3 regions of the Staphylococcus pseudintermedius genome follow, and region 3 is predicted to be linked to each of the others. Evidence: predicted binding sites of a transcription regulator. Region 3 holds the regulator's gene; each other region holds the start of a gene.
The links. The regulator Rex, encoded in region 3, represses fermentation and respiration genes when NADH is low (regulators of the CRP and FNR family bind a similar motif). The targets are predictions, from matches to a motif close to TTGTGAAATATTTCACAA.

Region 1 (7,874 bases), 380 kb from region 3:
TTGATTCCACCAACTTCCAACTTGTGTAAAACGAATAAAGCCATTATCATCTATTTTCGTAATCATAAAGCCAATCTCATCCAGATGACCGGCAATCATAATTGTACGTTGACCTGTTTTGGAATTTTTTTTACCGAAAACACCTCCTAAATTGTCATAGATCATTTCGTCGCTATTTGGTTCTAAAAGGTCGTTCATCACCTTTTTAATATTATACTCATGTCCAGCAATCCCGTTAAGGTCTGTTAATTGTTGGAGTAATGCTTTTGTATCTTTCATTATTCATTGTCCCCCTTTATAGGATGTGTCCTAATTATCATACCAAAAATTCTGAAAAATGTACTTGCTGATGAATTGCTTGGTCATTGCATCTTGTCTTTCACAAAGTTTATACTAATATTATGTATACTTGAGTCAATCTAATGATATATTTTGATACAACTTCAAGGAGGGTTTAGAATGATCAATAAAGTCGCACTCATCGGTTTAGGACGCGTAGGGAGTCAGATTTTAACAGATATTCAGTATGCAGGTCTGTTTCAAGAAATCATTTTAATTGATACAGATCGTGACCGTATAGAAGGTGAAGCGCTCGATCATGAGCATTTTCAAGGGTTAAGCGGGACACATCATACACGTATTAAAGTCGGTACATACGAGATGTTAGCAGACGTTGATTTAATCATTATTTCTGCCAGCATTCCTTCAAACGCAGATATGGCGGATCGTACGAAACTGACAGCATACAATACGAAAATCATCCAAGAGATAATGGCCCAGATTACTGCAGTTACGACATCTCCGCATATTATGATGATTTCAAATCCAGTAGATACGATGACTTATATTGCTGAAGTACAATTTAACTACCCACATCACAAGATTATGGGAACAGGCACGATGTTAGAGTCGACACGTTTTCGCACATTGATTGCCAATCATTATCAAGTTGATCCAAAAAATGTCGAAGCTTTTGTGATTGGGGAGCACGGTAAAACGACTGTGCCTGTATGGAGTCGTGTCCGTATTGCCGGCATGTCGTTAGAAGAATATGAACAATTGAACGGGGCGACACCGATTTCGAAACAAGGCATTCGTGATCAAATCGATAAAGTTTCTTTTGATGTCATGCGTAAAAAAGGTTGGACAAATTCAGCCATTTCACGCGTTGCTGTCGATTTAGCAGAAGCTATTTTTTATGATGAGAATCGTATTTTACCGATTTCAACTGTCCATCAAAATGTATATGATTATACGAATGTGGCCTTTAGCTTGCCGACACGTGTGAATCGCGATGGCCACCATGAAATATTCCCAATTCAATTAGATGCAGAGGAAAAAACAGCACTCGATCAATCAGTGGACTATATTCAACAAGCCATCGCAACAGCAGAATCTGTAAAGTAGCATGAGAATCACACTTCATATAAGGGCTGTATCATTGCCTTTGCATAAAAAGACTCGGAACATCAATTCGTCCGAGTCTTTTCTTCATCATCTTATCCACATCATCAAGCAAGAACATGTCCGCATTCGTAAAACTTTCAAGCTCGTATTTCCTAATTAAGAAACAGTTATTTCAACTTATAATCTTCATCAAAGAAACTATATTCCGCGTTTTTATCATGCTTTTTCGTTTCTGTATTAAAGCCTTGTAAGAAAAATCCACGTTTCATATGGATCGGCTGTGCGATGTATGTATTTTTTTCATCGCCTTTAATCGTTAACTCTTTATAAAAAATCCCTTTTCTCGGGTCGTACTCATCTTTTTCCTCAATGACTTTATCTTTCAAATGATTTTCAGTTAAATATTGATCAATCATCTTTAAATTTTGGCTTTTCTGGTACCCTTTAAACGCAAAAAATGCACCGGCAACAACGATAAATATAACGATGAGTGACAAAATAATACCGATTATTTTTTTTAACATGTCATATGCCCCCACTTTGTACTATCTTATTTTACTATATTAACACAAATCAGTTTGAGACATCTAAGAGAACTTCCTCCGTCACACAAACGTCATAAAGTCATTGGATGTCATTGGCAAATGCTATGAAAACACTTACAATGAGATTGTATGCTGGAAACAGTACACAAAGGAGAAGATAGTATGAAAACACATTGGCAAACAGCAGCAGGAAGAGCATTACTGTTAAAACAACTCGTTGCACATCAAAGTGTGACACATTCAGAAGGTGAACAATCGTTTCCTTATTTAGTGAAAGATCAATTGATGTCTCTTGATTATTTCAAAGCACACCCTGAACAGATCCATCTCGTACCGACTGACGATGGTCGACATGCGGTAGTTGCTTTATATCTTGGCGCTACCTCTCACAAAGCCGTCACATGTATCAGTCATTTTGATACAGTGGGTATTGAAGATTTTGGTTTATACCAATCTGAAGCTTTTGATATGGATCGCCTCACAGCAACTTTTCAAGGACATGTTGAGGATTTTGATAAAGAAGTTCAAGTCGATATTCAGTCCGGTCAATATTTATTTGGTCGCGGCAGTATGGATATGAAACCCGGCCTCATGTTACATATGTCACTCATTGAAAAAGCCATCATCGAACAATGGGATATCAACCTCATTTTGATGACTGTACCTGACGAAGAAGTCACTTCAAAAGGAATGCATGCCGCAGTGGCACACTTAGATGAACTTTGTCAGCAACATCAACTCGATATCGTCTTACATTTAAATAGTGAGCCGACATTTCAACAACAAGGCAATGACATCCATTATTTTTATAGCGGGTCGATTGGCAAAATTATGCCAGGCGTTTTTGTGAATGGTCGTGAAACCCATGTCGGTACGCCCGCACTCGGTTTAAGTTCGAATTTTATGATGAGTTATATCCTTCAAGAAATTGAATATAGCGCTCGTTTTAAAGAGACATTTGAAGGTGAGTCGACGCCCTTCCCTGTCACATTAAAAATGAATGATGTTAAGCATCATTATGATGTCCAAACGCCATTTCGTACAGTCGCTTTATTTAATCTTTTCTTATTTAAACAGAACGCAAATGATGTTTTCCAACAATTTAATGCGGCGGTCAAAGAAGGCATGCATAAAGCTTGGGGGGCTTACCAACAACGAATGAAAGATGAAGACGTCGCACCGCTACCTCAGTTGCAGTTGCTGACTTATCAAGAGTTGTATCAATATGCATGTCAACATCATGGTGAGCGCGCAGTTCAAGACAGGGTTGACCAAGCCATTCAAAACGAACAAGAGCCCCATGCACAGTCTATTTTGATTATTGATGCGCTTATTCGCCTTTGTAAATCACTTGGCCCTGTCGTTGTTACATTCTTTGCACCACCGTATTATCCAGCAACGAATGCATCGTTTCACCCTTTAGTTGAAGCAATTAAACAAACGATTACAGACACTGCCAAGCAACAATTCAATCGTGTGTCAGAACGCATTCATTATTTTAATGGTATTAGTGATTTAAGTTACGTTGCGCCATCTCCAAATGGTTCAGGATTTGACGCATTTCGCGATCACACACCTGTATTTGGCCAGACATATCATATTCCGTTTGAAGCGATTGAACGGATTCAAGCACCATTTTTGAACTGTGGTCCTATCGGTAAGGACGCCCATAAAGTGACCGAGCGCGTACATCAACAGAGTGCCTTTGAAGAGTTACCTATTATTTTAGAAACAATAATCAAAACACATTTTTTATCATAATTGAATAGTAAAATATTGCCAAATCACGACATGAAAAGAGGACTGAGAAACATGACGTCTCTCGGTCCTCTTTTTATTCATAACAATGCTCTACTCTGAATCACTTGTCAGTATTATGACACAGTCGCTTTATTTGCGGCTGCTTTTTCACGTTTAGATAAGTTAAACATCGTTACAAGTGCAATTAATCCGAATACACATAACAAGATGAATGCGAAATGACTCGTACCTGTGATAGATGTCACAGCTGAAATGACAAGCGGTGGGAAGAATCCGCCAAGCCCCCCCATCATAGAAACAATACCGTTTGCGACACCCGCTTCTTTTGTGAAATAATGTGGCACTAATTTAAACACAAGTCCGTTACCAATACCGGCACAAACACTCACTGTTAAACAGCCGATTGTAAACAATGAAATTTGACTCGAAACACCTAAGATAAAAGCACCCGCAATCATAATAGAGAAGAAGATTTTCAACATCGTCACCGCGTTAAATTTATCCCCTAAAATACCGCCAAGAGGTCTCAAACACGTCGCTAACGCGATAAACACACCTGTACGAATTCCTGCATCAACTTTATCAATACCGAAATTTTGTACGAGGAAGTTCGGTAAAAATAGGCCAAATGCGACAAATGAGCCGAACGTAATAAAATACCATAAGCTTAAATAATACAGTTTATAGTTTTTCATTAAAATACGCGTTTGTTCTACAAGTGGTACTTTCACTTTAGGTTCTTTATTGTCTCCTAAAAAGAACATGATGATTGCAAAGACTGCCATGACAATTAAATAACTACGTACAGTGTTTTGCCATCCGATGACACCTGCAATCGGTGGCGCTAAAAATGAAGATACCGCTGTCCCCAAGTTCCCCATACCATAAATACCGTTTGCGAGACCGACTTTATCTTTAGAAAAATATTTCGGAAGTGATGTAACACCTACTGAGAAAATCGCGCCCCCGACCCCAAGGAAGAATCCTGCAAACATTAACGCGCCAGGAGAGCCAGCTTGACTGAGTAAAAATATCGGTACGAGCAACACAATAAAGCTCGTAAAAAACACCCATTTCGCGCCTACAATATTTGTTAAATAACCAAATGGTACACGCAGAACAGATCCTAGAATAACGGGAATGGCCAAAATAATAGAGAGTTGACCGCTTGAAATTTTAATATCTTGTGAAATAAATGGAATTAATGGTGCAATGATACTCCACGCCATAAACCCTGCAACAAGGCTGAGTGTTTGGAGCGCAAGTTGTACGCCACCTTTCGATTGATTCATTTCTCATTCACCTTTCTTTACTAGATGCATCAACTTGAACGTTAGCTTCAGTTCAAATAAGATGCGCGATTAGATTTCACCTCTAGTTTAACGATATTGTGAAATTTATAACATAAGGAGTTACCCTATTATTACATAGCGTATCCCCTAACAATCGAAAGTGATAGTGTCCGCTTACACATTTGACATGTGCTCTATTCCATTTATATAACCAATATACTTCTCTAATGTATTAAACTTTTGAACAAATTAGATTTTTGTATTGATGCGTTCTGATCCATCATCGCTCATTAATATCCTATTATTTGTATCATCGTTGGTCGTAATACCTTGTTTATTTTGAAGATCAAATAGTTCTGCTAACAACCGTGCACCACGTTCTTTTGTAGTTTCAATTTTGAAAGACCATTGATACGCTTCAAGTGGCTTAAATCATTTATCTTTACCTACAATGTCTAAATAAAAGACATCAAACTTCTCACAGATTCGATTTATTAACCCTGTCGTAATTGAACTCGTCCCATTTGCATAACAGCTTAATCTATTACAAGAAATATCAATCCTAATTACAAGTAAAATTTCAACTTCAATTAAAAAGAGCAAATGCCTTGAAATGTCTGAATTCCCAATACCTTGCTCGATAGTCTATAAAAATTCATTTGAGAATAAGCGTCTAGTTCACTCCCCCTACATCCTCTCTATCTCCCTCTCATTAAAAAAAGAAAAGTTGCGGGAAGCAGTGGATAAAAGTGTATCAACAACCCGCTCAAAATAAAAGTTGAGGATGACACAAAATATCGTGTAACATCCTCAACTCGAAATGTTTATAAATATCAATTGCACACCTAGGCGAGACTCCCGAGGGATCAGCTGGCCCGGAAAATCCATCAACGCTTCCACTACAAATATAACAGTAAAATGAAAGCGTTGATTAGTTGTAGGGACAGCCCCTAGGAACGCGAGCCCAAGGTAGCAATCATGCAACATACGCCTGTAACAGAAAATGTTTTTAACACATGCCCTTTCACGTCATCTTCTCATCTCAATAAAAATGATAAGTTATTTGAAGTATGTGCGTAAGAATATGTTGTTAGCTTTTTTAAATGACATCTTTCAAAATAAAAGTTGAGGATGACACAAAATATCGTGTAACATCCTCAACTCGAAATGTTTATAAATATCAATTGCACACCTAGGCGAGACTCCCGAGGGATCAGCTGGCCCGGAAAATCCATCAACGCTTCCACTACAAATATAACAGTAAAATGAAAGCGTTGATTAGTTGTAGGGACAGCCCCTAGGAACGCAAGCCCAAGGTAGCAATCATGCAACATACACCTATAACAGAAAATGTTTTAACTCCCGCTACGTTCCCTCAATTTTAAAATGAGCAACATGTTAAAACACTAAAAATCCAACAACTTCTTCTTCAACGCATACTCCACTAACTCCGGCTTCGACTTCAAATTCAACTTATCCATAATACGCGTTTTATGTGCCTCAACCGTCTTCACCGACACAAACAATTTCTCAGCAATATCCTTATTCCCATAACCTTTCGCAATCAATGGTAAAATCTCCAATTCCCGCTTCGATAATACTTTAAACGGATCATTCGAATACTCACCGTCATTTGATGAATGCACAAACTCTTTCACTAAAGAAGTCGTCATTTTCGGATCAATATACGTCTCGCCTTGGTAAACAGTACGAATCGCTAACAATAATTGTTCATCCGGCGCATTTTTCAAAATATAGCCACTCGCGCCACTTCTTAATACGTGAAATAAATATTCTTCATCATCATACATCGTGAGTATGAGAATTTTTGTATTTGGGAAACTATCTAAAATTTTACTCGTCGCAATTAAACCCGATTCTCCTGGTGGCATACTTAAATCCATAATCAATACATCCGGTGCGTGCTCCATCACTTTTTGATACGCTTCAACACCATCTGCAGCGGTACCCACCACTTCCATATCTTCTTGAAAGTTTAAAATCATCGAAAAACCCGTACGTACAACAGCGTGATCATCTGCTATCACGATTCTCATGCTACATTCCCCTCACTTTTAGCTGATTGGTACTTCGAGTGACACAATCGTACCCTTTCCTTTTTGCGTTTCAATATTGAGTTTTCCATTCACCAGTTCTGCACGTTCATACATGCCATAAAGCCCTAAACCGGTTCCTTTAGGCGAATCACTCGGTTCAAATCCTCTCCCTTGATCTGAAACTTCCGCATAAAGGTAGTGATCATCTTTGCGAATAATGACATCAACATCATCAATATCCGCATACTTCATCGCATTGAAAACCGCTTCTTGCACGATACGATAGACGACAGTTTCAATTTCCGCATCAAAGCGCTCCGAGTCAATATCAAAATGATAATTGATCGCTAGGCCGTAGTTATTTTCTATCTGTTTAAAATATGTTTTAAATGCGGCATCTAGTCCTAAATCATCTAATGTAGACGGACGTAATTCTGATGATAAATTGCGCAGGTCATCAATCAATTTTGTCATCAAGCCTTCAATATTTTTGGCATTAGATAGGAGGACATCCATATCGTTTTGATATTTTAATAAGCGCATTTCCACATTGATGTTGATCAGTTCTTGAACGACCCCATCATGCAATTCACGCGAAATCCGTTTACGTTCGTTCTCTTGTGCTGCAATCGTTTTTTGGATCATATTACGTTGATATAGCTTTTCTTGTCGCTGCAGTTGTGCTGTGACATTTTGAAGCGTAAAGGCTTTAATTTGTCGTTCTTCATCGATCGTTTGATAGGTCGCTGTAAATGGCTCAATTTTATTATTGGTCGTTTTCATAAAGACTTGAAATGTCGTATCACCAATTT
Region 2 (7,874 bases), 390 kb from region 3:
GTTATGATCAACTGAAAAAATTGGAAGGCATGCTTAACTTTCCGATTGTCAGCTCTAATGTATACAAAGATGGGAAATTGGCATTTAAACCATCAGTCGTGATTCAAAAAAATGGTGTCCGTTATGGTGTGATCGGGGTGACGACGCCAGAAACGAAAACAAAGACAAGTCCAACAGGCATTGTCGGTGTGACATTTGCAGATCCGTTAACAAGTGTGACACGTGAAATGGATCGTTTGAATGGGCAAGTTGATGTGTTTATCGTGCTATCTCATTTAGGGATTGATCCGACAACCAAAGAAGCATGGCGTGGGGATTATTTAACACGTCAACTCAGTCAAAATAAACAATATCATCATCCGATTTTTGTTATTGATGGGCATTCGCATACGGTGATTGAACATGGTCAAAAGTTTGATCAAGACGTATTAGCGCAAACAGGGACAGCACTCGCGAATGTGGGTAAATTGACGTTCAAACAGTCTGGTCAGCAGTTTTCGAATGCTGAAGCGAGTTTGCTCAATGTCAAAAATTTAGCGAAGTTGCAACCAGATGCTGCTGTGAAAGCACAAGTCGATAAAGCGAATGAAGCATTTCTTAAAGCAACATCAGAAGTGATTATTCCGAATAATACAGTTGATTTTCAAGGTGAACGTGATGATGTAAGAACACATGAAACGAACTTGGGGAATGCCATTACTGATGCAATGGAAGCTTATGGTCAAAAAGGTTTCAGTCGTCCGTCCGATTTTGCAGTGACAAACAGTGGTGGGATTCGTGCATCGATTGCGAAAGGCAAAGTGACATTAAATGATGTGATTACGGTGTTACCATTCGGCAATACGATTGCGCAAATTTTAGTCAAAGGTAGCGATGTGTGGAAGGCTTTCGAACATAGTTTAAGTGCACCAACGATGACAACTGGCGGTGAAACGCAATTATCGGCAAATGGCGGTCTGTTACAAGTATCCAAATCAATTCAAGTTTATTTCGATATGAATAAAGCACCTGGCGAACGTATTAACGTGATTCGAGTGTTAAACAAGCAAACAGGTCAATTTGAAGATTTAGATATGAGTCGGACATATGCAGTCGCGATGAACGACTTTACAGCTTCAGGTGGAGACGGTTTTGACATGTTTGGAGGACCTCGTGAGGAAGGGATTTCACTCGAACAAGTCTTTGCGAACTATTTGAAAACAGCCGATTTATCACAATATGCGACAACAGCACCACAACGTATTATTAACGGTAAACCAGCTCAAAACAGTGAAATGCCAAAGATAACACCACCGTCATCAAAAGGGGATAACGTGATTCTATTCCCGCAAACAAAACGATCCAAAATGGTGCCGATGACAAAAGTGCCGACAGCAGAGGGACAGTCACAACAAACAGCTATGCACGTAGCGTCTGAACATCGTGGTATGGCTCAATCCATGGTACCAGCAGTGAGCATGATATCTACTGATGCGACAGGAAAGATGGCACAAGCGCATAGGGTAATGACACAAAATGTTTCAGCATTAGGTCATCATGAAGCTAAGAATGACGCACAACAGTTACCAAACACAGGTGCGACAGAACAAGCACCTATCGTAGGCGGCCTATTCATGCTAGGTGCAGGTTTAGTGATTATGCGACGTCAAAAGCACCACGCATAAATGAGTATCCCCCCTAAAGTTGAGTGGTAAGGTTCAACTTTAGGGGGGACTTCATTCACACGGGTTTTGATTAGACAGTCTCACGCTCGATGTTATGAGAGGGTGAATAGTAAATTAATGGCTATTCTCCGACTCTATTATTCACATATAAACACTTAAGAAATCATTAAAATTTGATTTCTATAAATACCACGATAATTTGAGTGTATTTAAATCAATATCATACCAAGTATGACTATCACAGCTTTGGCGACAAAAAGTAGTATAGTGTTTTTAGAATTCTTAGTATTTAAATAATATAGCATTGTGAATATAATTAAATCAGCGAATGGTGTAACAAATTTAGCACTTTCATATGATGCTCCAAGCACATTGATATAAAATATAACAACTAAGTTTGTTATCATGTAGCTAATAAGTAAACTCATAAAAATATCTTTTCCATTATGACTAGAATCTCTATTAAAAATAAATATGATGAGTTTCAACAAGAAGTATGTTATGAATAAGGTTACTATACTTGATAGTATTATAATTATGATTATTAAAAAGTTAAATTGGAAATTGTCTATTTCAGCAGAAGATTTGATATTATTCAATTTAATTTTCATAAAATTTTCATTACTTTTCACAGCATAGAACACAAAAATAGAAGAAATTATATAAGGTATTATTAAAATAATTTGTAATAATGCGTCTTTAATTTTATTTTGCATGTCTTTCATCCTCTTAATTAAGTTGAATTACTTCAAAATCACCTTCATACGCGTCTAAGATGTTATTATGTGAAGTTAAGATAATACTTGTTTTTCCTTGATCTACAATTTCACTTATTTTTTTTAGTATAAGCGCTCTACTATCAAAATCAATATTTGACAATGTTTCATCTAATATAATTATATCCCAATGATTTTGTTTAAATAATAATGTACACCCTACTTTCAAGCACATACATAAAGAAGCTTTGTCATATTGAGTATTAAGCTGGTTCTCAGTACAATTCATTAATCAAGCTTTTGACCACCTTAATGATATTTAACTTAGATTTTAAAAATTGAAATTAATAAAGAATATAATTATTTTTTCTTTATACTAAGAGGCTATCATATCTTTCAATTTAAAGATTAAATATGCCTAACTGATGGATAATCGTTCCTAACTGTTTATTAAAAATTTTAATTCTGATCAAATTGTTACATTATATACTAATTGTAAACTTTAAAAGTCATAATTATCAAAATGTTTGAAATGCAGAAAATCTTCGCCATAAATATTTACTTCGCTATTACCTTATTTTTTCATTTCCGTCTACACTAACTGTATTCAACATCTTTAACCGTTTTCATGTGCACAACAAACACTAGGGATTCCCACTAGTGAATTAGGCAATTCCCTAATATCTTCGTTTTGTGAATAAATGTACAATCAGAGTGATAGGGCGTGCTATGCGAAAAAGGAGGATATCTATGGCTAAATTTGGAATGCAATTTTTTAAACCGACTGAAAAATTTAATGGCAATTGGTCAGTATTAGAACATAAAAGCCGTGAATGGGAAAAGATGTATCGTGAACGATGGAGTCATGACAAAGTCGTTCGTACGACACATGGCGTCAACTGTACGGGGTCATGCTCGTGGAAGGTGTTTGTGAAAAACGGTGTAATTACTTGGGAAAATCAACAAATCGACTATCCGAGTTGTGGGCCGGATATGCCGGAGTTTGAACCGCGTGGCTGTCCACGTGGGGCGTCGTTTTCTTGGTATGAATATAGCCCGTTACGTATTAAATATCCTTATGTGAGAGGCAAGCTTTGGGATTTATGGACGGCAGCTTTAGAGGAACATCAAGATCCGATTAAAGCATGGGCATCCATTGTAGAAGATGAAGAAAAAGCAAAAATTTATAAGTCAGCTCGTGGTAAAGGGGGACATGTCCGCACGAATTGGAAAGATGTGTCTCAACTCATTTCAGCACAGCTCATTTACACGATTAAAAAAGATGGTCCAGACCGTATTGCTGGTTTCACGCCAATTCCAGCGATGTCGATGATCAGTTATGCGGCGGGTGCGCGTTTTATTTCGTTACTCGGTGGGGAAATGTTGAGTTTCTATGATTGGTATGCGGATTTACCACCAGCGTCGCCACAAATTTGGGGTGAACAAACAGACGTACCGGAATCAAGTGATTGGTACAATTCATCTTATATTATGATGTGGGGCTCTAACGTACCACTTACACGTACGCCGGATGCACACTTTATGACAGAAGTGCGTTATAAAGGGGCAAAAGTGGTGTCTGTTGCGCCGGATTACGCTGAAAATGTGAAGTTTGCGGACAATTGGTTAGCACCAAATCCAGGAACAGATGCGGCGATTGCACAAGCGATGACACATGTCATTTTACAAAAGTTTTATGAAGATGAGCCGTCAGAAATGTTCATCAATTATGCGAAACAATACTCAGATATGCCATTTATCCTATGTCTCGATCAAGATGACAATGGTTTTAAAGCAGGTCGCTTCTTACGTTCAAGTGATTTAGGACAAACATCTGAAAACAGTGAATGGAAGCCGATGATTATCGACCGTTTAACAGATTCACTACAAGTGCCAAATGGAACAATGGGGCAACGTTGGGAAGAAGGCAAACAGTGGAATTTGAAGTTAGAAAATGAAGCGGGCGAGAAGATTGATCCAGCGATGACAGTCATTGACGGTGACTATGAATTGATTACGATACAGTTTCCTTACTTTGATAATGATGGCAATGGTGTCTTCAAACGTGTCATTCCTGCACGTCGTGTGACATTGCCAAATGGTGAATCAACATATGTGACAACTGTATACGACTTGATGGCGAGTCAATACGGTGTGAAACGTTTCAATCATGAGTTAGAAGCAAAGGGTTTTGATGATGCGACGTCGTTTTACACACCAGCGTGGCAAGAAAAGATTACAGGCGTGAAAGCGAGCATGGTGACGCAAGTAGCGAACGAATTTGCACAAAATGCGATTGATACAGGCGGTCGCTCAATGATTATTATGGGTGCGGGTATCAATCACTGGTTCAACTCAGATACAATCTATCGCGCCATTTTAAACTTAGTCATTTTATGTGGTTGCCAAGGTGTGAACGGTGGCGGTTGGGCGCACTATGTTGGGCAAGAAAAATGTCGTCCGATTGAAGGTTGGAGTACGATTGCCTTCGCGAAAGATTGGCAAGGTCCACCACGTTTACAAAACGGGACAAGTTGGTTCTATTTTGCGACAGATCAATGGAAATACGAAGAGTCAGGTGTTGACCGATTAGCGTCACCATTAGCGGAAAATATTAAACTGCAACACCCAGCAGACTACAACGTTTTAGCGGCACGTAATGGTTGGTTGCCATCTTATCCACAATTTGACCGCAACAGTTTATTGTGGGGTGAAGAAGCGCGTGATGCGGGTGAGTTTACGAATGAAGCCATTTTGAAACGTGCGGTTGACGATGTGAAATCACGCCGTACACGTTTTGCGGTTGAAAATCCAGATTTACGTAAAAATCATCCGAAGTCACTTTTCGTATGGCGTTCAAATTTAATTTCAAGTTCTGCTAAAGGTCAAGAGTATTTTATGAAGCATTTACTCGGCACCAAATCGGCACTTATGGCTGAGCCGAATGAAACAGACAAGCCATCAGAAATTGAGTGGGGTGAAGATACAGTCGGAAAACTCGACTTACTCGTGTCATTAGATTTCCGTATGACAGCGACACCACTTTATTCAGATATCGTATTACCGGCAGCAACGTGGTATGAAAAACATGACATTTCATCAACAGACATGCATCCATTCATTCATCCTTTCAACCCAGCGATTGATCCATTATGGGAATCACGCTCAGACTGGGATATTTTCAAAACGTTGAGCCGTACTTTTTCAGACATGGCACGCGTGCATTTAACAGGCACTTATAAAGACGTGGTCACTGCACCACTTGCGCACGATTCTAAACAAGAAATTTCACTCGCTTATGGTGAAGTGAAAGACTGGACTAAAGGTGAAGTGGAAGCTGTACCAGGTCAGACAATGCCAGCATTTGCAGTCGTTGATCGGACGTATACAGATGTGTATGACAAGTTCATCTCAGTTGGCCCACTACTTGAAAACGGTAAAGTCGGCGCGCATGGTGTCAGCTTCTCTGTCAAAGACCAATATGATGAATTGCGCGGTATGGTCGGTACTTGGGAAGACGATACAGTGAAAAATAATAAACCGCGTATCGATACAGCACGTAAAGTAGCGGATGTTATTTTGAACGTGTCTTCTGCTACAAACGGTCGTGTATCTCAAAAGTCATATGAAGATTTGGAAGCACAAACAGGAATGTCATTGAAAGACATTTCATCTGAACGTGCATCGGAAAAAATATCGTTCTTGAACATTACATCACAACCGCGTGAAGTCATACCGACAGCGGTGTTCCCAGGTTCAAACAAACAAGGCCGTCGCTATTCACCATTTACAACGAATATTGAACGACTTGTACCATTTAGAACGTTAACGGGACGTCAAAGTTTCTACATCGACCATGAAGTGTTCCAACAATTTGGTGAAGCACTGCCAGTCTATAAACCGACATTACCACCAATGGTCTTCGGTACAAAAGATAAACCAGTGAAAGGTGGCGTGGATGCACTTGTATTACGCTATTTAACACCACACGGAAAATGGAATATTCACTCCACATATCAAGATAACCAACATATGTTGACATTATTCCGTGGTGGACCCACTGTTTGGATTTCGAATGAAGATGCAGCAGCACATGATATCCACGACAATGATTGGTTAGAAGTTTACAACCGAAATGGTGTCGTAACTGCACGTGCTGTCGTGTCACACCGTATGCCACGAGGAACAATGTTTATGTATCACGCGCAAGATAAACATATCGAAACACCTGGATCAGACATTTCAGGTACACGTGGTGGCTCTCATAATGCGCCGACTCGAATTCATTTAAAACCGACACAATTAATGGGCGGTTATGCACAAATCAGTTATTCATTTAATTACTATGGACCAATTGGGAATCAGCGTGATGTGTATGTCGCTGTAAGAAAGATGAAAGAGGTGGATTGGCTTGAAGATTAAAGCACAAGTCGCAATGGTATTGAATTTAGATAAATGTATCGGCTGTCATACTTGTAGTGTGACATGTAAAAGTACTTGGACCAATCGACCAGGCGCTGAATATATGTGGTTCAATAACGTCGAAACGAAACCGGGTATTGGTTACCCAAAACGTTGGGAAGACCAAGAAACATATAAAGGCGGATGGGTCTTAAACAAAAAAGGGAAATTAGAGCTGAAATCAGGGACACGTTTAAACAAAATTGCATTAGGTAAAATCTTCTACAATCCGGATATGCCAGTCATTCAAGATTATTATGAGCCTTGGACATACAACTACGAACATCTGACAAAAGCGAAACCAAGCCAACATACACCTGTAGCCAAAGCACATTCCGTGATGACAGGGCAACGTATGGATTTGGATTGGGGTCCAAACTGGGAAGACGACTTAGCCGGCGGTCATATTACTGGCCCGCAAGACCCTAACATTCAAAAAATTGAAGAAGAAATCAAATTCAACTTTGACCAAACATTTATGATGTATTTACCGCGTCTATGTGAACACTGTTTAAACCCAAGCTGTGTGGCATCATGTCCGTCTGGTGCAATGTACAAACGTGACGAAGATGGCATCGTCCTTGTAGACCAAGAAGCATGTCGTGGTTGGCGTTACTGTATGACAGGTTGTCCGTACAAAAAAGTATACTTCAACTGGAAAACGAACAAAGCGGAAAAATGTACGTTCTGTTTCCCACGTGTTGAAGCAGGGATTCCGACAGTATGTTCAGAGACATGTACAGGCCGTATGCGTTATTTAGGTGTGTTGCTGTATGATGCGGACCGTGTGCAAGAAGCGGCATCAGCTGAAAACGAACAAGACTTGTATGAAAAGCAGCTCGACTTGTTTTTAAATCCATTTGATGAAGCAGTCATTGAACAAGCAGAAAAAGACGGCATTTCTCAAGAATGGATTGAAGCGGCACAAAATTCACCGATTTATAAATTAGCAATTGAGTATAAATTGGCATTCCCATTGCATCCAGAATATCGTACGATGCCAATGGTATGGTACTGTCCACCATTAAGTCCG
Region 3 (7,874 bases):
TCCAAAATAGTGTTGTTGAAGTGCTCGTAGGAAAAGCAATGCGTGCATGTGAAGCGTATGGTGTCAAACAACTCATCGTTGCTGGTGGTGTTGCAAGTAATCGAGGTTTACGTCATGCGTTAGAAGTCGCAACTGCTGAGAAAGGGATAGAGCTTGCAATTCCAGAGCCCAAATTATGTACTGATAATGCGGCGATGATTGGTGCAGCAGCGCATGAAATTTATTTAAAAGGAATTCGTGGAGATATGGCGTTGAACGGTCAAAGTAGTATGGATATCGAGATGTACCGAGATTAAGTTGTTAAGTAGGTCTTGAATATTTCAATTATGCAGAGATTCATGGAGATTGCTGAACCATTCTGCGCTTTCTAACAAAATTTAATCAAAAGGGATTGGGATATTTGGTTTTCCCAGTCCCTTTTCCTACGATTTGTCAAGGGTTCAATAATTAAAATTGACATTACTGAACTAGACCGTCCAATTTTTACTTTTTTGAATAAGGTGTTATGATGTATATGATTATATGGTTGCGTTAGTGTGGTGCTTTCTGATAATCATATAATTTATTATTGACTATCAAGTAGTGAATGGTCTTTAATAAGCGATTGATACTCGCTATTACGGCAGTCTTGTGGGTTTTCCCATGAGGCTGCTCTCTTAATTTATAATAATAATCCACAATATGGCTTTGATAATGATTTCTTCCCCTAATAATGTTCATAATGATTTAGTACAATAAACGTCTTGCTTTTGATGGAATTATATTCATTATTGATGAAAACATCGACGAAAAATGAGCATAAATTAGATAAAAAGTTGATGCTATTGTTTTCTAGATTTCATAAACTTGCCCTTAGTTTCGCTGTATTTCATATAATATTACCCAGAAGGCTGAGATGCCTGATGGAATGCATACTGCTGACAGTTGCCGCTTCTCTTTAATAGTGGTTACTGTTTATCGCAGTAGCTGTCTGACTTCTCAATGTTTACACTTTTAAGAAGTCGAGTCAGTCATGCGGGGGCAGTACGGCGAAATCTTTGTGACACATGATATTTCTGTAACGCTCCCCCCAATCCATTAACGCGTCAACAAGTGTAACAGTTTAATCAAGTCGAATTGAGTTGAAGGGCTAGCCCCTAGGAAACGCGAAGCCATGAGGGCAATCAAAAGCATAATTCGTGGGAGAGGGCAATTTTAACGAGAATATCGCATCAATAACATCAAAAATTTTAATGCCCTATCTCCTTTTGCGTTATATTGATCATTTTTAGTATACTTTTAAGTTTCAAGTTGCTTCACATATGCTTGAGCATCCGTGTAAATACGATTTGGAAACTGCATGATGCGAATTAATTCCAGCGCATTTCTCGTATTTGCCGGGCCTTCTTTAATGTGATAATCAAACACAATTTCTCCGTCGGTCACATGCTCATTAAAGTGATAATTAGCATATTGATGAGCTAAAACTTCTGTTAATTCAATATCATGTGTCGCTGCGATAATTTTTAAATGAGACAGTTGGTTTAAATAATCAAGGACGGCGTGTGAAGCGGCGACACGTTCAGTAGTATTTGTCCCTTTGAAAATTTCATCAATAAAATAATAATGTTGAACGGCTGCATCTTGAAGAAACAATCGTTTGAGTGATTTCAATTCTGCCATAAAGTAACTGTCGCCACTTGTGACATCATCGGCATTTGCCATTGTCGTCTTTACCATACCAGGAGTGTAGTGAAACTTGTCAGCGGTCACTGTACGTATCGCTTGAGCCATGATGAGATTCAATGCGACAGCTTTCATAAATGTTGACTTACCAGAAGCATTAGACCCTGTTATCAAAACATTTTGATTGAAATCGAAGTCATTCGGTACCGCTTCATCAATCAGTGGATGGGTCAAACCTTCAAATGTGACATGGTCTGCTTCAACAGGCTCAGACGTATCGTAATGACAACGATATTGATACACTGCTAATAAACTATCCAATTCTCCGATATAGCGGTAACATTCTAAAACGGTATCATAATGTTTGATAAAACGGCGAACGAGTGTGGCGTATAAATGAATATCGACTAAAAACATATACTTAAAAACCATTACGAAATATCCTGGAATCGTTTCGACGTTAATTAATAAAAAACGTAACCGCGAAATCGAACTTAATGGTTTTAATGAATGATTGAACTCAGGTGTTATTGTCATTTTTGAAAGTATTTCAGTTTCTCTTACGACCCGTCCCATAATGAAAAGTTGCTTTAAATCTTTTTCTACATAGTAATTGTAACGAAAACTAATAATAATATTGAGAAAGAAAGCAAAACAAATCCATAAAAGACCAATACCTAAATTGAAAAAACTAATCATAAGGCCTACAAACGGCATAGCAAGTAAAAATGCATAAACCCACTGACATTGTTGTTTTAATATGTCTTTGTCATAATTGGGATAAATCGACTTTCCGAGGTCAACGAGTCTTTTCACGATTTCTCGATGCTGATTCGGGTATGGACGCAGCTGCTCTAAAAATTCATAATGAACGAGTGACGTTTGTAATCGTAATGCACTATATAAATGATTTTCACCTATGGACGTGTATGTCGCATTGAGTTTGTCAAATAGGAGATCCATTGATAAATCTGACCATGTTTTGTCGTCGATTATCGTATTTCTAGCAGTATGCCGAGAATTGAAATATGCATCATAAACAGCGTGAGGATTTTCGGTTGTATCAAACCGTGTGAAATGTTCCAAATGGTAAGTCAATATACGTTGATGGCGGATACGACGCACAGTTTCTGTTATCAATGTCATACCAACGAGTGCCACCACAAGCAATAAAATGAAAAAAGTATTCGAACTCATATGTATAAATCCTTTCAATATTTTTAAGATCATATAAATTTTTACACAATATGATGAGGAAATCAATAAATTGTGAAAGCGTTTGAATCATTGGGACATGATTTCAAATTCATGTAGTAGGAAATCTGTCAAGAGGGAACGTGCGTACTTATGCACATTTTGTGAATAACTTGTGTGTAAGTTCGATGCATTTTCGTGGATAAAGTGGGGATAAGTGTGCATAAAGTAAGAAGAAAACCTCTCCTAAATTGTGGATAACTAGAATAACTTTGTGGATAGTTGATATTATCCGATTCTTAATGTGGATGAATTGTCTGTATTTCGAGTATAAAAAATGAGCGGAGTAGAAAATTCCACCACGCTCAATCCATCTCATCTTCAAATTGACTTAATGTGAGTTGTAATTCTTCCCAATTTGTCATCACTTGTTCTAAAGATTGTTCGATACTTGTTCGTTCGTTAGCTAAAGCTTGTGTTTTTTCATAATCATTCATTGTTGTATCATCGGTCATTGCAACATCAATTGCTGCGATACGTGCTTCTAATTCCGTGATTTTTTGTTCATCCGCTTCGATTTGGCGTTCGATTTTACGTTTTTCACGACGTAACGCTTTTTGGTCTTGATACGTATTTTGTGAACGGGCCGAGTCGTCACTGGTATTGTTGTCTTCACGTTGTTCATCGTATGCAGCAAGGGCGTTTTGTTGCTCTAGCTTTTCTAAGTAATATTGGTAATCACCTAAATACAGATGGCCGCCTGTCTTATTTAAATCAAAAATACGATTGGCAAGTTCATTAATAAAATAACGATCGTGTGATACGAAAATTAAAGTCCCTTCAAAGTTTTTTAATGCTTGTTCTAACATTTCCTTTGAGTCGATGTCAAGATGGTTTGTCGGTTCGTCCAAAATGAGTACATTATTACGCTCTAACATTAATAATGTCAGTTGGAGTCTTGCTTTTTCGCCACCAGAAAGGTCATTAATCACTTTGAGCACTTCATCTTGTGTAAATAAAAAGCGTCCTAACACCGCACGAACATCTTTTTCAGGCATATGAGGGTATTGGTCCCAGACAAAATCTAAAATGGTTTTATTAGAACGGAACTCTGCTTGTTTCTGGTCGTAATAACCAATTTTTAAATTAGCACCTTCAATAATTTGACCGGAGAGAGGGGGAAGTCGTTTCGCTAAAGTTTTAATTAATGTCGATTTCCCAATACCATTCGGTCCGATAATGCCAATGTGATCGCCTTTATTAATTTCAAAACGAATCGGTGCTGTAATCGGTGTACGATAACCTATCTCTAAATCTTGGATATGCATAACGTCATTGCCTGTATTGCGATCGAAATCGAATTGAATGTTCGCACTTCTCGCATCGAGCATGGGCTTTTCGATACGCGTCATTTTTTCTAACATTTTACGACGACTTTTCGCCATACCGCTTGTAGATGCACGGGTAATATTTTTTTCGACAAACGTTTCTAGTCTTTTGATTTCGCTTTGTTGACGTTCATACTCCGCGAGTCGCTTTTGAAAGTATTGATCACGTAACTGAATAAATTTTGCATAATTGCCGACATAATGTTTCACTTCGCCTAGAGAGACGTCATAGATTTGCGTCACAATTTTATCGAGGAAGAAGCGGTCATGTGAAATAATGACGATAGCACCTTTAAAATATTTCAAATAATCTTCTAACCATTCTGTTGTTGCCATGTCTAAATGGTTTGTCGGTTCATCGAGTAATAGCAAGTCTGGCTCACTCAATAACATTTGCGCGAGTGAGAGCCGTGTTTTTTGACCTCCACTAAAATCATTAATAGGTCGGTCGTAATCAGCCTCACTAAAATCAAGGCCATTTAACACAGTTTTGATTTTACTATCATAATGATAGCCTCCGAGTTGTTCAAATTCATTAGATAATTGTTCATATTTTGCGATATGCGTTTGATATTCCGTCGTTTCATAAGCTTCCGCATGTGCAGCAAGCCAGTCGGTTTCTTCTTGCATACGTTTGCCAATCGCTTTCACTTGTTCAAAAGGTTTTGCCATTTCTTCAAAAACTGTATTTTCAGTATTTAAAGTCATTTGTTGTGTTAAATAGCCGAGTTTTAGACCTTTGATTTTTGAGATGTGGCCTGAGTCATATGATTCTACACCTGCGATAATTTTCATCAATGTGGATTTTCCCGCACCGTTTCGACCTACGATACCAATGCGCTCACCTGTTTTCACTTCAAAATTAACGCCTTCAAAAATTTCTTCGCCATCAAACGATTTCGTAATCTGACTTAACTGCATTAAAATCATAGGGCATACTCCTTTCATTCTTATTTATTGTACAACAAACCCTATATGTATCAAATACTAAATGTTTCCTTATCATATAAATTAAGTTATAATTAAACACACACTGTGAAAGCTATCACATATATTAGAAATCATATCGGAGGACTTCAAAATGGGAAAATCAATGAACAAAATTCCTAGAGCGACTTTAAAACGTCTCCCTTTGTATTATAGATTTGTGAATACTTTAAAAGCGAAAGGCGAAGATCGTGTTAATTCAAAAGCCATTAGTGAAGGCTTAAATATAGATTCAGCCACAATACGTCGAGATTTTTCTTATTTTGGTGAATTAGGTAAAAAAGGTTACGGTTATAATATTGATAGTTTATTAGAATTTTTTAAATCAGAATTAAGTGATTCAGATATTATCAAAATTGGTATTGTCGGTGTCGGTCACTTAGGTACGGCGTTAATTTCTTACAACTTTTCAATACATGATGATATGACCATTACAGAAGCTTTTGACATTAGAGAAGACATTATCGGTACTACAGTCGGGGATATTACGATTAAGTCGATGGATGACATTAAAGAAACTATTGCTTCAGGAGAATTAGAAGTTGTTATTATTACGACACCTGAATCAGCAGCACAGGCAGTGACTGATCAATTAGTCGAAGCAGGTATCAAAGGTATCTTGAATTTTACGCCTAAACGTGTTCACGCGCCACAATCAGTACAAGTACATCAAATTGACTTAGGGATTGAACTCCAATCGTTACTCTTCTTTATGAAAAATTATGGTGCGACGGAAGGGTAAATGTTGACGAACTGAGCTTATAAACAATTGCTCTTTTTAGAGTTTGCTAATAATGACTAGATAACAAAAAAGCAACGTCCTTGTGAATAAGGCAGGCGTTGCTTTTTGTGTGTCAATCATTAAGCTTTTTGCACGGTAATGGTCCAAGAAGCATCACCTAATTGCTCGAATTCAGTAATGGGATAATTCTGTTCTGCTGCCCATTGAGGTATAGCTTCTGTAGCTTGTGTGCAATCGAAATCTATTTTTAACTCATCACCAATATTTAAATCTTCCATTGTCTTTTGTGCTTCTATTAATGGGAAAGGGCATACCATTCCGATAGTGCCTAATGTGTGTTTCATTTTTTATCACCTTTCTTTAATGATTTAATGAGATGCGCTTGCTGAAGTACTCGCAATTTGCGTTTGACGTCGCGCGGCATTTAATGGTTTTACAAATAAGAAATAACTCATGAACCATGTCCCTAGTATTATTGAAGCTAAACCTAACCATCCTTGCCATGAAAGTGCTGCTGTAGCAACTAAGCCATTACCGATAGAGCAACCTCCAGCGACTGCCGCACCAAAACCCATAAAGGCGCCGCCAATGGCACTGTTGCGAATGGTTTTAATATCCGGTAAACGCCATTTGAACTCTTTTGCACCACGCGCAGCAACATAAGAACCTAAGAAAATGCCTAAAACAAGAAAGACGCCCCAATCGATTAGAGATAAATCCCCTGTAGTTAAAAATTGTATGATATGTGCAGAAGGTGTTGTAATACCTAAACCACCTTCACGCCCGGTTGAATAACTCATCGGCCAAGCAATTAACGCAATGAGTCCTACTGCAATTGCTGCAACAAATGGATGAAATCGTTTTTCAAATAAAAAGTAACGTACACCTGTATAACGTGATTTTAATTTCGGAATCATTACTTTAGGTTTTGGCTTGCGTAAAGTTTTGATGACTAAAAATAGTGTAATACTTACTAAAGCGGTGATCCAAACCCAACTTGGTATACCAGTTGAAGTAGAAATATCTGCATTAGCGACAGTTGGGCTGTTAATCACATTTTTCAGTGGTAATAAAATGCCAAATTTTGAAATCGCAGCAAACAATCCATACATCACTAATGCGATCCAACTCCCTATAAGGCCTTCACCAGCACGATACCAAGTTCCCGTTGCACATCCACCAGCTAATACAATACCTACACCAAAAATAAATGATCCAATGATGGTGCCGATAATAGGGTAGGTACCATTATGTATAGTCAACACACCTATTGACGTTAAAACAAATAACCCGACCGCTTGAATTGAAATAGCAACCAGTAAGGCATAGAACATTTTATTGTTTTTTTGCACATACATATCTCTAAAGCCTCCTGTTAGGCAAAATCGTGTACGTTGCATCACGAAACCGAGTAAAACCCCAACAGTTAAACCGCTAATTATTGTCCACATCAAAATAACCCCTTTCCATATCCGACTATTTAAGTATGTATTATAAGGGATGCACAAAAAGAATGCAATAAAATCCGTAAAATAATATTCGAACATACGCATTGTCACTACATGATGAAATTGCTCACTAAGACTTGAATGTTAAATTTTATTTTTACACTGCATCGTATTTTATACAGTAATCGTGAGGGGTTTTATGATAAAATAGCTATTGAGACTGTGAGGTGATGAACAATGAATATACAGGATATCGCCAATTTAGCGGGCGTTTCTAAAAGTACAGTTTCAAGGTATTTAAATCAAGGATCGATTAGTTTAAAAACAAAGCGAAAAATTCAACACGTCATTGATACATACGGTTATGAACCGAACCAATTTGCTCAAAGTTTAAGAGCACAAAAAAGTATGATGATTGGTATTATTTTCCCGAGAATGTATTCTCATGCC

Region 1: the regulator Rex is predicted to act here: its motif matches at 5,102-5,119, upstream of P3U61_RS01855 (nitrate/nitrite transporter).
Region 2: the regulator Rex is predicted to act here: its motif matches at 3,072-3,089, upstream of P3U61_RS01820 (nitrate reductase subunit alpha).

The regions. Positions count from the first base shown of each region.
Region 1 covers NZ_CP120150.1:463,886-471,759, reverse strand. Annotated here, with positions in the region: gene P3U61_RS01875 (M42 family metallopeptidase) at 1-279, opposite strand, end outside; gene P3U61_RS01870 (lactate/malate family dehydrogenase) at 460-1,407, shown strand; gene P3U61_RS01865 (DUF3139 domain-containing protein) at 1,575-1,931, opposite strand; gene P3U61_RS01860 (M20 family metallopeptidase) at 2,115-3,713, shown strand; gene P3U61_RS01855 (nitrate/nitrite transporter) at 3,827-5,005, opposite strand; gene P3U61_RS12245 (hypothetical protein) at 5,255-5,371, opposite strand; gene nreC (nitrate respiration regulation response regulator NreC) at 6,412-7,062, opposite strand; gene P3U61_RS01845 (sensor histidine kinase) at 7,081-7,874, opposite strand, start outside.
Region 2 covers NZ_CP120150.1:453,583-461,456, forward strand. Annotated here, with positions in the region: gene P3U61_RS01810 (5'-nucleotidase C-terminal domain-containing protein) at 1-1,664, shown strand, start outside; gene P3U61_RS01815 (hypothetical protein) at 1,874-2,380, opposite strand; gene P3U61_RS01820 (nitrate reductase subunit alpha) at 3,131-6,802, shown strand; gene narH (nitrate reductase subunit beta) at 6,792-7,874, shown strand, end outside.
Region 3 covers NZ_CP120150.1:847,630-855,503, forward strand. Annotated here, with positions in the region: gene tsaD (tRNA (adenosine(37)-N6)-threonylcarbamoyltransferase complex transferase subunit TsaD) at 1-296, shown strand, start outside; partial or broken gene P3U61_RS03845 (IS110 family transposase) at 532-750, opposite strand; gene P3U61_RS03850 (MutS-related protein) at 1,279-2,862, opposite strand; gene P3U61_RS03855 (ABC-F family ATP-binding cassette domain-containing protein) at 3,225-5,177, opposite strand; gene P3U61_RS03860 (redox-sensing transcriptional repressor Rex) at 5,329-5,976, shown strand; gene P3U61_RS03865 (sulfurtransferase TusA family protein) at 6,096-6,320, opposite strand; gene P3U61_RS03870 (YeeE/YedE family protein) at 6,345-7,430, opposite strand; gene P3U61_RS03875 (LacI family DNA-binding transcriptional regulator) at 7,662-7,874, shown strand, end outside.